DNA from 4 places in the Vibrio qinghaiensis genome. Region 1 is predicted to be linked to each of the others. Evidence: predicted binding sites of a transcription regulator. Region 1 holds the regulator's gene; each other region holds the start of a gene.
The links. The regulator PurR, encoded in region 1, represses purine synthesis genes. The targets are predictions, from matches to a motif close to TNANGNAAACGTTTNCNTNA.
Positions count from the first base shown of each region.

Region 2: a site for PurR is predicted at 1,602-1,621, ahead of purL (phosphoribosylformylglycinamidine synthase). Genes of this name have one in related genera too.
Region 3: a site for PurR is predicted at 1,673-1,692, ahead of purE (5-(carboxyamino)imidazole ribonucleotide mutase). Genes of this name have one in related genera too.
Region 4: a site for PurR is predicted at 1,201-1,220, ahead of CCZ37_RS15545 (formate--tetrahydrofolate ligase). Genes of this name have one in related genera too.

Region 1 is NZ_CP022741.1:1,648,218-1,651,391, reverse strand. Features, by position in the region: gene CCZ37_RS07560 (TVP38/TMEM64 family protein) at 1-298, opposite strand, end outside; gene CCZ37_RS07555 (TfoX/Sxy family DNA transformation protein) at 448-1,035, opposite strand; cyclic di-GMP riboswitch class I at 1,150-1,235, opposite strand; gene purR (HTH-type transcriptional repressor PurR) at 1,397-2,404, opposite strand; gene torD (molecular chaperone TorD) at 2,675-3,174, opposite strand, start outside.
Region 2 is NZ_CP022741.1:753,603-756,776, reverse strand. Features, by position in the region: gene purL (phosphoribosylformylglycinamidine synthase) at 1-1,445, opposite strand, end outside; gene mltF (membrane-bound lytic murein transglycosylase MltF) at 1,756-3,174, shown strand, end outside.
Region 3 is NZ_CP022741.1:40,726-43,899, reverse strand. Features, by position in the region: gene aroE (shikimate dehydrogenase) at 1-7, opposite strand, end outside; gene hemF (oxygen-dependent coproporphyrinogen oxidase) at 72-986, opposite strand; gene tsaC (L-threonylcarbamoyladenylate synthase type 1 TsaC) at 1,007-1,564, opposite strand; gene purE (5-(carboxyamino)imidazole ribonucleotide mutase) at 1,765-2,250, shown strand; gene CCZ37_RS00195 (5-(carboxyamino)imidazole ribonucleotide synthase) at 2,255-3,174, shown strand, end outside.
Region 4 is NZ_CP022742.1:507,780-510,953, reverse strand. Features, by position in the region: gene CCZ37_RS15550 (RNA methyltransferase) at 121-855, opposite strand; gene CCZ37_RS19075 (hypothetical protein) at 988-1,131, shown strand; gene CCZ37_RS15545 (formate--tetrahydrofolate ligase) at 1,250-2,998, shown strand; gene msrB (peptide-methionine (R)-S-oxide reductase MsrB) at 3,144-3,174, shown strand, end outside.

The DNA.
Region 1 (3,174 bases):
AGGCGATTGTTGCACCTATGGTACTGGCAAAGGAGACAAGTAGTAAACTCGTCCAAAAACCAAACAGCGCAGCGCCCAATAACGTGACGACCGCCGCTCCAGGGATAGAGAAAGCAGTGAGCACAATATAGAGTGAAAAATAGATCAAAGCAGCGCTGATCACGTTTTGACTAATGTATTCGTTTAATAGCATTTGCTGTGCTTTGGCATTATCTAACGTTAGATAGTGGCCAAAATTTACAATCAAAAAGACAATAAAGGCCAATAAAGCCAAGCCTAAGAGAAGTTTTTTATTCATGGTATTCCTCAAAACGACATATTTTACTAGATATAGTGAAGAAGACAGAGGAAGTCGAATTTATATTTCAAAACGGGATGAAAAAAAACGCCCGCATGGTGATGCGAGCGTATTTGATTATTTAATCGAGATATTTATTTACTCGGAGGTTAAAGGCTTTTAGCTAATTCATCGCGTCGAGATTGTGGGATAACCGACCAATGCTTGCCTTCAATCGCACCTTCAAGGGCCCATAGCAATTCAAGACTGATTGAAGAAGAATGGGTTTGCTGAATCGCTTTATAGGCTTCCAAGGCTCCTTTGCTTTGCAAATCTGTCACAGATTCAATCCCAGCTTTCTTGAGCATACGTTCGGTGGCGAGACGAAGGTTTGGGAGATCTTTTAGACGATCTGGCTTGGCTTGGGCTTGAATCTCTCGCTCTTGTTTTGCGATTTCGAGTGCGACAGCAGCATCTCGTAAAATGAGCGAAGGGTTTTGCCAACAATTGTCAGGCAATGCAAAATATTTCGTGACGACAGGGAACCCGCGTTTTTTATAGATATAGGGCTCATAGCCTTGCTCTTTAAAGCGAGAGGTTGACAAATCGTCTGCGCGAATATGAAGTTTATCGTTTACGACCAAAGCAAACATGGTGTCATCGACAAAAATGCCGAAGCCGCCAAACATTGAACGAGACTTAACACGTCCAAGTTGTTCGAAGAGTCGCATAGAATCTTTAAGTATTGGTTTATCCATGCTGTAAATTCTCGGTGTATGGGAAAAACGCCACCAAAATCAGGTCCGAGAGATTAGCAAACTTATGCAGAAAGAGTGTCAGTAAGGAGTAAACTTAACGTTTGCATATTTGCCATCGGCAACCCCGCTACCTATTGAATATTCAGTTTAGGCCGGAGGCTTTGCGTCCCATCCTTTCAAATGGTTTGCCCTGTGCGTGACTTCTAATAATAAGAATATATAAATTTTTGGATGAGCATCACGTTTATTTATTATTTGCGTGATGCTTATTCCAAATTTACTATTATTTGATACGGCGTTCTGTCTCAAGTGTAGGAAAATTCCTAAAATTGACATTTGTCGCTTGCTTTAAATAATGACACTATTTTGTGATATTTTTTACTGTGTTGCGTTCAACAATCTCGGGGTGCATCTCAAACACACGACGTTCATGCTCTTTGTCTTTAATGCGTTCCAATAGGATTTCAAAGGCGTTTTTCCCTACTCGTCGCTTTGGCTGGTGAACCGTGGTTAACGGTGGCGAGAAGTATTCAGCCAGTTCTATATTGTCATAGCCAATAACAGACATGTCATCAGGAATACGGATGCCTTTTTGTTGCAAGCGACTCATTAAACCGAGAGCCATTGTATCGTTAAAGCAGAAAACAGCCGTTGGGCGTTTGTCCATGGCGGCGATCTTGTCGGCGGCGAGAACCGCCGTATCACATTCGAAATTACCTTCTAAAATCCAATCGTCATGCGCTTTAAGGCCTGCTTCGGCAAGCGCACGCTTAAACCCTTGAATTCGCTCTTGGCACGCCGCTTTTTCAAAGTGTCCACTTAAGCAAGCAATGTCAGTATGTCCATTATCAATAAGGTATTTGGTGGCGAGATATCCGCCTTCCTCTGAGTTATCAATAATTTTATCCGCTTGAGAACTTTCAGGGCCCCAATCCATGATAACTTTCGGAATGTCTGAATGACGATCAAGCATCTCAAGCAGTTCTTGGGTGAGGTCCGAGCACATGACTAACATACCATCGACACGTTTTTCCGCTAGCATGCGGATGTAGTCGCGTTGTTTCTCGTAAATACCGCCGGTATTGCACAAAATAAGTGTGTAGCCTTGGCGGTAGCAGTAACTTTCAACACCATCGATAACCTCAGAAAAAAATAAGTTTGTCGATTGGGTCACTAACATACCAATGGTACGGGTGGTGTTGCATTTTAAGCTGCGAGCGACTGCACTTGGTGCATAGTTGAGCTCTGATACCGCTTCCATCACTCGTTCTTGGGTTGCTTCAGCCACAAAGCGAGTTTTATTGATTACATGCGATACCGTGGTGGTTGATACGCCCGCTAAGCGTGCAACGTCTTTAATCGTAGCCATAAATTCTCTGTCCTGTCGATAACTGCTGAAAGTGGTAGTCACGAAGAGCAATTCAGCGGTATTAGGCCTATCAGTGTCATATTGAAGCCTAAAAGTAGTAAAAACACAAAAACCGCCTCTAGACAGCGGTTGCATCTTCAATTCATTTTTTTATCGTTTGCGGCCAAGATTCTAGTCCGCAAATGTCGATCAAGCAACGAAAAATCCACCGAATAAATCGGTCAACAGTCACAACTGACCGATTTAGTAATAGATATTAACCAGGTTATCTCATTGGTTTGATAAATAATCGCGGTCTAAGTGAAGAAATGCGACTAACAATTCGCTTGCGGCACCATAAAAACCAAATTGATCAATTTGTTGGCAACGAAGATGGAATTGTGGGATCCAAGAGAGCAAATGTTGTTCAATAAAATCACACTGCTGCGTAAAGGCTTGTTCAAAGTGTGCTTCTTGCTCAAGTTCATTGGAGCGAATGACCAAGTTACCTAAGAAATCCAGTTCAATCGCAATGTGGTCGGCGGGTTCGTTGAGTGCATCGTTGACTGTAATGTGATGGGCTGCCATCAAATCCGACATTGCTCTGGCTGGTTCGTCATTGAGCAACCCTGATTTTCCAATGTAAATTGAGGCATAGGGCAGCGCGGACTCCTTATTGGATTTTAAAAAAAGATCACAGAAATCGGCTGCGAGCTCAAGCTGTGCGTCTTCTTTGTCTTGCAATCGGTTTAGTGCATCAACTAATTTATCAATAGCAGGTTTAAGTGTCG
Region 2 (3,174 bases), 890 kb from region 1:
CAGCGACGTTCCATCTCTGGGTTTTCACGCTGTACCGAGGCAAAATCAAGATCTTCCGCAGATTGACCAGATGCCATAGAAGAAGCGGCGCCCCCACCAAGGCCAATGTTCATTGCCGGACCACCGAGCACAATTAAGCTCGCGCCAACAGGGATCTCTTTTTTCTGCACATGCTCGTCGCAGATATTCCCCATCCCACCAGCAATCATGATTGGTTTGTGATAACCACGCACTTCTTCACCTGCGTGAGAATTGACTTTCTCTTCGTAAGTACGGAAGTAACCTAGCAGGTTGGGACGACCAAATTCGTTGTTAAAAGCCGCACCACCGAGCGGGCCTTCCAGCATAATATCGAGTGCCGTAACAATGCGCCCCGGTTTACCAAAATCCGTTTCCCAAGGTTGCACAAAATTCGGAATACGCAAGTTTGAAGTAGTAAAACCGACTAACCCAGCTTTAGGTTTTCCACCAATCCCCGTTGCGCCTTCATCACGAATTTCACCACCAGAACCCGTTGAAGCGCCCGGCCAAGGAGCAATCGCCGTTGGGTGGTTGTGTGTTTCCACTTTCATTAAAATATGCGCTTTTTCATGGTGATAACCATATTGGCGTGTCTCTGGATCAGGGAAAAAACGCCCAACTTCTGAACCCACCATGACGGCGGCATTATCTTTATAGGCAGACAGCACGTGATCAGGAGTTACTTCATAAGTGTTTTTGATCATCTTGAACAGCGATTTGTCTTGCTTAACGCCATCAATAGTCCAATCGGCATTGAAGATTTTATGGCGGCAATGCTCAGAGTTTGCTTGCGCAAACATCATTAATTCGATGTCGGTTGGATTACGTTCAAGCTTGGTGATGAAGCTTTCGAGCAAATAATCAATTTCGTCCTCAGCCAGTGCAAGCCCAAGGGTAACGTTTGCTTTTTCAAGCGCTGCACGTCCGCCATTCAGCAAGTCAACGTACGCCACTGGGGCAGGTTCTGCGACTTTGAACAGTGCTGTTACCGATTCGAAATCGGTAAACACGACTTCCATCATTCGGTCATGAATAATTGCTTGGATAGAGTTGATTTGCTCGGCAGAAAGCGCGACTTCGGATTCAATATAATAAGCCGTACCCCGCTCTAAACGCTTCACATCCACTAAACCACAATTGTGTGCAATATCTGTTGCTTTGGAAGACCAAGGAGAAATAGTGCCCGGACGAGGCGTCACAAGCAGAAGAAGACCTTGTGGCTCATGGTCTTGAATGGTTGGACCATAAGTGAGTAGTTTCTCTAATTTTTCAAGGGATTGAGCGTCTAAATCCGCAGAGAGATCAGCAAAATGCATAAACTCCGCGTAAATACTCGATACAGGCAGTTGCTGTTCACGACAAAGTTCAACGAGTTTGTTAACACGAAACTCAGAAAGCGCTGGGGAGCCACGCAAAATTCTCATGTGCTTAGGTCTCTTATACAGTGGGTTGAAGTGTAATTGGAATAAATTCAAAATCATTAAAATACAATAATTTAATAAAAGAAAACCGAATACATACCAATTTCACCTCGTCATTTCGGACGCATTATAAAGGAATTCTTTTTGTGACGTAACACCAAAAGCAACCGTTTGCGTCTTTTTTTGTCAAATTTGAAATACAACCACATTAGCGTGATCACCGACACTTTTTCATCCGTTTTTGATCTGAAACTTTGCCAATATGGCCGCCTTTGATATAAAGGTAGTAATTGATGTAAGAGATCGCTCATAAATGCCAAAGAATTATCTGACTCAGCTTCATCGCTCATTGTCCATTTTCCTACTCACTCTTTTTGTCGTCGGTTGCCAAATCGATTCCGATCCTAAAAGCGAGCTTGATCATATTCGTGAACGTGGCGTATTGCGAGTGGGCACGCTGAACAATCAGCTCTCCTACTACATTGGCCCTGATGGCCCCGCGGGGCTTGACTACGAGCTGGCGCGTGAATTTGCCAATCAGCTTGGGGTTAAATTGGAGATGAAACCCGCTTATCGGTTATCGAGTCTCTTTCCTGCACTGAAAAATGGGGAAATCGACGTTATTGCAGCAGGATTAAGCCAGTCCAACCAACATCTGAATGAGTTCAGAACAGGGCCCGCTTATTACTATGTCAGCCAACAAGTCGTCTATAAGAAAGGCAACTGGCGTCCAAGAAATTTAAAACAATTACTGGAAAAACAACCGGAACTGATTGCTGGTCATGAAGGTGACAGCGTTTTTGCTATCGTGAATGAATCCCACTTTGAAAATACGCTCAGCGACATTAAACAGATCCACCCAGAGTTTCAGTACAATGTGAATAATAACGCCGACGTTAACGACCTTTTAAAACAAGTTTCGAATGGCGAACTGCTGTTTACCATGGCTGATTCGGTCGAAGTCTCGCTATCGCAGCGAATCTACCCTGACTTAGCCATCGCCTTTGAATTAACTGAAGATCAGCCCATCGCTTGGTATATGCGTCGTTCTGAAGATGAAAGCTTATACGCCTTGATGATTGAGTTTTTTGGCAACCTTAAACAATCTGGCCAACTAGCAGCCTTGGAAGAGAAATATATTGGTCACGTCGGTACATTTGATTATGTCGATACGCGCGCCTTTATTAGAGCTCTCGATGTGCGCCTCCCCAAATGGTCGCCTCTTTTCCAACAATATTCTGACGAATTTGATTGGCGATTGATTGCCGCCTTAGCTTATCAAGAATCCCACTGGAATCCCTTGGCTAAATCTCCCACGGGAGTGCGCGGCATGATGATGCTAACCCTCCCAACGGCTAAAAGTGTTGGTGTAACCAATCGGCTCGATCCGGAACAATCGATCCGTGGTGGTGTCGAATACCTACGTCGGATGGTGCAACGTATACCAGACTCGATCCCAGAACATGAGAAAATTTGGTTTGCTCTTGCTTCCTATAACGTCGGCTATGGGCATATGATGGATGCAAGGCGCTTAACTAAACAGCAAGGTGCCAACCCTGATTCCTGGACCGAAGTCAAAGATCGCCTCCCCCAGTTGAGGCAGAAAAAATACTTCAGCCAAACCCGATATGGTTATGCACGAGGTGATGAAGCTAAAGCCTACGTTGAAAATATTCGTCGCTATTATCAAAGTATTATTGGCCATGTTGATCAACAAAAACGGATAGACAAT
Region 3 (3,174 bases), 1.3 Mb from region 1:
GAGCCATATCCTTACCTCTCGATAATTAACAGGGCCACCTCGGCGCCCCTATCATTGAAAATGTACCGCGGTCACCACTCCCTCGGCAGCAAGAAGGTGTTTAATTTCGCTTCTGCGCTGCCCTCTTCCGCTTGATAACGATATTGCCAACGAGCTAATGGCGGCATCGACATTAAAATCGATTCCGTTCGACCGCCACTTTGCAAACCAAACAATGTGCCGCGATCATACACTAAGTTGAACTCTACATAGCGACCACGGCGATAAAGTTGAAACTGGCGCTCTCTGTCACCGTACTCCATCGCTTGACGACGTTCAACAATCGGCAAATACGCAGCGGTGTATCCTTTACCGACAGCTTGCATATAAGCAAAACAGCGCTCAAATCCCCAAGCGTTTAAATCATCGAAAAATAGGCCACCAATACCGCGCGTTTCATTGCGATGAGGGAGGAAGAAATACTCATCGCACCACGATTTATGTTCGGCATACACTTTTTCACCAAAAGGAACACACAGTGCTTTCGCTGTGGCATGCCATGATTGAGCATCTTCTTCAAACGGATAGAAAGGCGTTAAGTCAAATCCTCCGCCAAACCACCAGATAGGATCTTCGCCTTCTTTTTCAGCGATGAAGAAACGAACATTGGCGTGAGAAGTCGGAACATAGGGATTGTTTGGATGCATCACCAAAGAAACCCCCATCGCTTCAAAATGACGTCCAGCTAATTCAGGGCGATGCGCGGTCGCTGAAGCGGGCATTTGCTGCCCTTGCACATGTGAGAAATTCACGCCGCCTTGTTCAAAAACACGGCCTTCTTTCATCACTCGAGTTCGCCCACCGCCTCCCAAACGCTCACTCGGTTCGCGATGCCATGCATCTTCTTCAAACAGTGCTTGGCCATCCGCTTGTTCAAGTTGCTGGCAAATGGAATCTTGCAGCTCAAGCAAAAATTGTTTGACGGCTTGCTTATCAATGGTTGGCATCGCTTGCTTCCTTAGCAGGGTTAACCCTGTCTTAATACTTGTGAGGTTTTCGCGTCACGAATTTCACTGGGCTTATTTCGACCACCGGTTTGACCATCTAAAATCGCAACCAGTTGCTCACCCAATTGCGATTCAACTTCTTCCGTTGTCAGGCAAGGTGCAAGACCACTTAAATTCGCACTGGTCGAGGTTAATGGTTTTCCAAACGCATTGCATAGCTTTTGCACTAAAGGATGATCTGTTACACGTACGGCTATCGAATCAAATTGTCCACTCACCCAAGTAGAGACTTTATCACTGGTCGGCATTATCCATGTCACAGGGCCAGGCCAAGTGGCATGTACTCGTGCGATCTGCTCTGATGTCAACTGGCTCTCATCGATATAAGGAAGCAATTGTTCGTAAGAGGCCGCAATTAAAATCAACCCCTTTTCCACAGGACGCTGCTTGAGCGCTAAAAGCTTCTGAATGGCTTGCGGGTTATCTGGGTCACACCCGACCCCAAACACGCCTTCCGTTGGGTAGGCAATTACTTCACCGTCACGTAGAGCCTGCAAAGTGTGTTCAAAGTTATTCACAAAAACTGTCCATCGGTTTCTTTAATACAGTGCGGCTAAGTGTACAAACTTCGTTGAAAACTGGCTAAAGCTATTTGTTTATAAAATGTATCAATTGCACAATTAAGCTGACGCAAACGTTTTCCTAAGGAAAAAATACTCGTATAATGCGCGCAAATTATCCCGCTCACCCCATTTTTAGAAGTATTAAGGAGTTTGAGATGAAAGTCGGAATTATCATGGGTTCAAAATCCGATTGGCCCACAATGAAGCTAGCTGCTGACATGTTGGATCAATTTGGTGTGGCATACGAAACCAAAGTTGTCTCTGCTCACCGCACACCTCAACTTCTTGCCGATTACGCCACCAGCGCAAGAGAACGCGGCCTTAAAGTCATCATAGCTGGCGCAGGCGGAGCCGCACACCTGCCGGGCATGACGGCAGCGTTTACTAGCTTGCCGGTACTTGGCGTTCCCGTTCAGTCAAAAGCACTCAAAGGGATGGACTCTTTACTCTCGATTGTGCAAATGCCAAAAGGGATTGCGGTGGGCACCTTAGCTATTGGAGAAGCAGGCGCGGCCAATGCTGGGCTGCTTGCCGCGCAAATCATCGGCACCAGTGATGAGGCCGTCATGGCAAAAGTGGAAGCATTTCGTTTAGCACAAACTGAAGCGGTGTTGAGCCACCCTAACCCTGCAGAGGATTGATACTATGCATGTTTTAGTCTTGGGCGCTGGGCAACTGGCACGCATGATGGCGCTGGCTGGCGCTCCTCTGAACATTCAAATCTCCGCTTTTGATGTGGGCAGCGGTAACATCGTCCATCCTTTGACATTACACATCACTGGTCACGGTTTAAACAATGCGATCAAACAAGCGGATGTCATTACCGCTGAATTTGAGCATATTCCCCATGAAATCCTCACTGTTTGTGAGCAAAGTGGTAAGTTTCTTCCTAGTGTCGAAGCCATTAAAGCCGGAGGCGATCGCCGTCTTGAAAAAGCGCTACTCGATGAAGCCAACGCAAAAAATGCCCAATACTTTGTGATTAATACTCGTGAAGATTTAGATGCCGCGATAACTAACATCGGCCTGCCTATGGTTCTAAAAAGTGCACTGGGTGGCTATGACGGAAAGGGTCAATGGCGTTTAAAAGAAGCTTCACAAGCAGAGCTCATTTGGCCAGAAATGGAAGCCTGCATCCAAGCCACTCCGACTCAAGCGATAGTGGCAGAGCAGTTTGTTCCCTTTGATCGTGAAGTCTCGTTAGTCGGCGCGCGTGCCAAAGATGGCAGCATCGCGGTTTACCCGCTGGCAGAAAATGTGCACATTAACGGTGTACTGAGTTTATCAACAGCGATAGATGACCCAGCCTTGCAAGAACAAGCACTGTCGATGTTTGCCTCGGTTGCCGCTCGTCTCAATTATGTCGGTGTGCTAGCGCTCGAGTTTTTTGATGTGCAGGGAACATTGTTGGTGAATGAAATTGCACCACGAGTCCATAACTCTGGTCACTGGACACAGCAAGGCGCAGAAACCTGCCAATTTGAGAATCACCTTCGCGCAGTATGTGGCTTACCTTTAGGCAGCACGAAGTTACTTCGCCCAACCGCGATGATTAATATTTTGGG
Region 4 (3,174 bases), on a different replicon from region 1:
TTCTTATAACTAGCGTTATAAAAAAAGCGCAAAAACGGCATCCGTTATCACGCTTTTTGACGACAATCCAAAGCAACAACTTTTAAGCTTTACTTATTGATCGAGTGATCTTGATTTGATCTAGTGATGTTGGCGGCGCAGGTTATCCAAAATAATACCCGTAGCCATTGCTACGTTAAGTGACTCAGCTCCCCCGAAGGCGGGAATGGTGATTTTGTCGGTGACATATTGAGCCGCTTCGGCACGAATACCATGCGATTCACTGCCCATCAATAAAATTCCTTCTGCTGCAAATTTCGTATGATGAACGTTCTCACCTTCTAAAAAAGCCCCATAAACAGGTAGATTTGAACTCTGTAAATAAGCACCCAAATCCACTTGGCTCACCGTAACACGCCCAAAGCTACCCATGGTGGCACTGATGGTCTTCGGATTGTATGGATCGGCGCAATCGTGGCTAGCGACAATCTGTTTAATGCCATACCAATCAGCAACACGGATAATCGTCCCTAAATTACCGGGGTCAGAAACACCATCGAGAGCGATCATCAATCCTTTCGCTTCAGGCACCGTCACTTCGGGGATCTCAACAACTGCGATTGCCGCATTATTGCTCACCAAAGTGCTGGCTTTGGTCAAGTCATCTAATGTGGCCTCAATGCATTCAAAAACACTAAGCTCAACGCGGTTTTGTGCGATAAACTCCGCAGTGGCAAAAACCTGCTTCACCGTCAGTTGGCTGTTAATCAATTCCAACACGTTCTTTTCGCCTTGCACTAAAAACAGGCCATGAGCCTTGCGCTGTTTCTTTTGGCCTAAAGCACGAAGTAGTTTCAGTTGGTTTTTTGAAATCATAAAATATCCGCAGTGAGGTAAGGTTGGCCTAGTAAAAACGCCGCATTATAGAGTAAAGGCCGTCAGAGCTAAAGCAGTGTAAGTCGAGTTTCAATACCATAGGTTCAGTGACTAACAAACAAGGAAATCCATATGAAACGTTTTCTTCCCTCTTCCGTTATGTTAATCCCCTTTGTCGTCAAGCATTATGATCAACAAGATAGTGATCAACTTGAAGATGAACATCATAAAGAGCCCTGCGACAATGCCACAAAAGAGAACGAAGAATCGAGCTAAAAGCTCAGACATTAGTTTATAATCCACTCATTAAATAACTTTACAACCCATTTTTTGACGTTATTATCGCGACGCAAACGTTTCCCCAACCCGTACAATACTAAATAATGAGGGTTTTATGCTGCCTGATATTGAAATTTGCCGCGCCACTTCATTAACCTCCATAGAGGCTATCGCTAACAAAGCAGGATTCACCGCCAGCGAATTCCACAGCCAAGGCCGCTTTAAGGCCAAAATTTCATTAAGTTGCCTTGAACGTTTGCAAACACAAACGGTTGGAAAGTTAATCCTTGTGACCGCCATTACCCCAACGCCATTAGGGGAAGGAAAAACCGTCACCACTATAGGCCTATCACAAGGAATGGCGAAATTGGGTCATTCGGTGATGGCATGTATTCGTCAACCCTCAATGGGACCAATCTTTGGTGTTAAGGGCGGAGCCGCTGGCGGCGGTTATTCACAAGTGGCACCAATGGAAGAGCTCAATTTGCATCTCACTGGCGATATCCACGCCGTCACAGCCGCGCATAACCTAGCGGCAGCGGCGATAGATGCCCGGATCTATCACGAACAGCGCCTTGGTTATGACGATTTCGAGCAACGCACCGCAATGAAAGCACTGCGTATCGACTCGAATAATGTGGTTTGGAAGCGAGTGATGGATCACAACGATCGCGCACTGCGCATGGTCACCGTTGGCCGAAATGAAACGGATAAATCAATCAATGGCTTTGAACGTGAAGACGGTTTTGATATTTCAGCGGCTTCTGAGCTAATGGCGATTCTTGCCTTAGCCAAAAACTTAAACGATCTGCGTCAACGGATTGGGCGGATTGTCGTCGCCTATAGCCACCATGGTGCACCGATTACCACCGAAGATTTGCAAGTCGCTGGGGCAATGGCCGTTAGTATGAAAGAGGCGATTGAGCCTACATTAATGCAAACGTTAGAAGGCGTACCGACACTGATTCACGCCGGACCTTTTGCCAATATCGCGCACGGCAACTCTTCTATTATCGCCGATGACATCGCCACAAGGTTAGCCGAATTTACTGTAACAGAGGGCGGCTTTGGCTCTGATATGGGATTTGAAAAGGCGTGCAATATTAAAGCCGCGACATCTGGGAAAGCGCCAGATTGCGCTGTTATCGTCACCACACTTCGCGGCTTAAAAGCGAACTCTGGTCTGTATGAATTGCGTCCCGGCCAGCCAGTTCCCGACACTCTATTTCAGCCAGACCATGCCGCGCTGGTGTCCGGTTTTGAAAATCTCAAATGGCATATTGAAAATGTGAGTAAGTATGGAATACCCGCCGTGGTTGCCATTAACCGCTTTCCACAAGACAGCCAAGAAGAGCTTGAGCAGCTCGCAATAATGATTCACGCACTACCCTATCAGGTGGAGGTTGCACTGAGTGACGGTTTTGCTCTTGGAGGCGAAGGGACGACTGAGCTTGCTTCCAAAGTCATTAAGCAGTGTCAAAAAGTGAGTACGTTCACACCGTTATACCAAGCACAGCAGACGATCGAAGATAAGATCAACGCTGTGGCGAAAAAGGGCTATGGCGCGGCAAGCGTCACTTTTAGTGATAAAGCACGACGTCAAATACACAACATGCAAGAGCAAGGCTACGGGAAGCTTGCTGTTTGTTTGGCAAAAACGCCGCTTTCGATTTCCACTAATGCAGTAATTAAAGGTGCACCAAAAGGTTTTGATGTACCGATTCGCGAATTAAAGCTCTGTGCGGGTGCTGGCTTTATCTACGCACTATGCGGCAACGTGATGACCATGCCGGGTCTTCCTGAAAAACCCGCCTTTATGAGTTTAGATATTGATTCTAATGGAAATATTATTGGCCTAAACTGAGATTATTATTCGAAATTAACCTTTCTGAGCACAAATCTTCGGCCTCAGAAAGGCTTTCTTCACGCTATTTGTTTCCTTTCTCTGTAATTTTTTGCGCTTTTCACCGTTCTTTACCAGTATCAATAAAAAATAAGTAAGGTCGGTTATGAAACGTTTTACTCCCTTTATATTCTCAA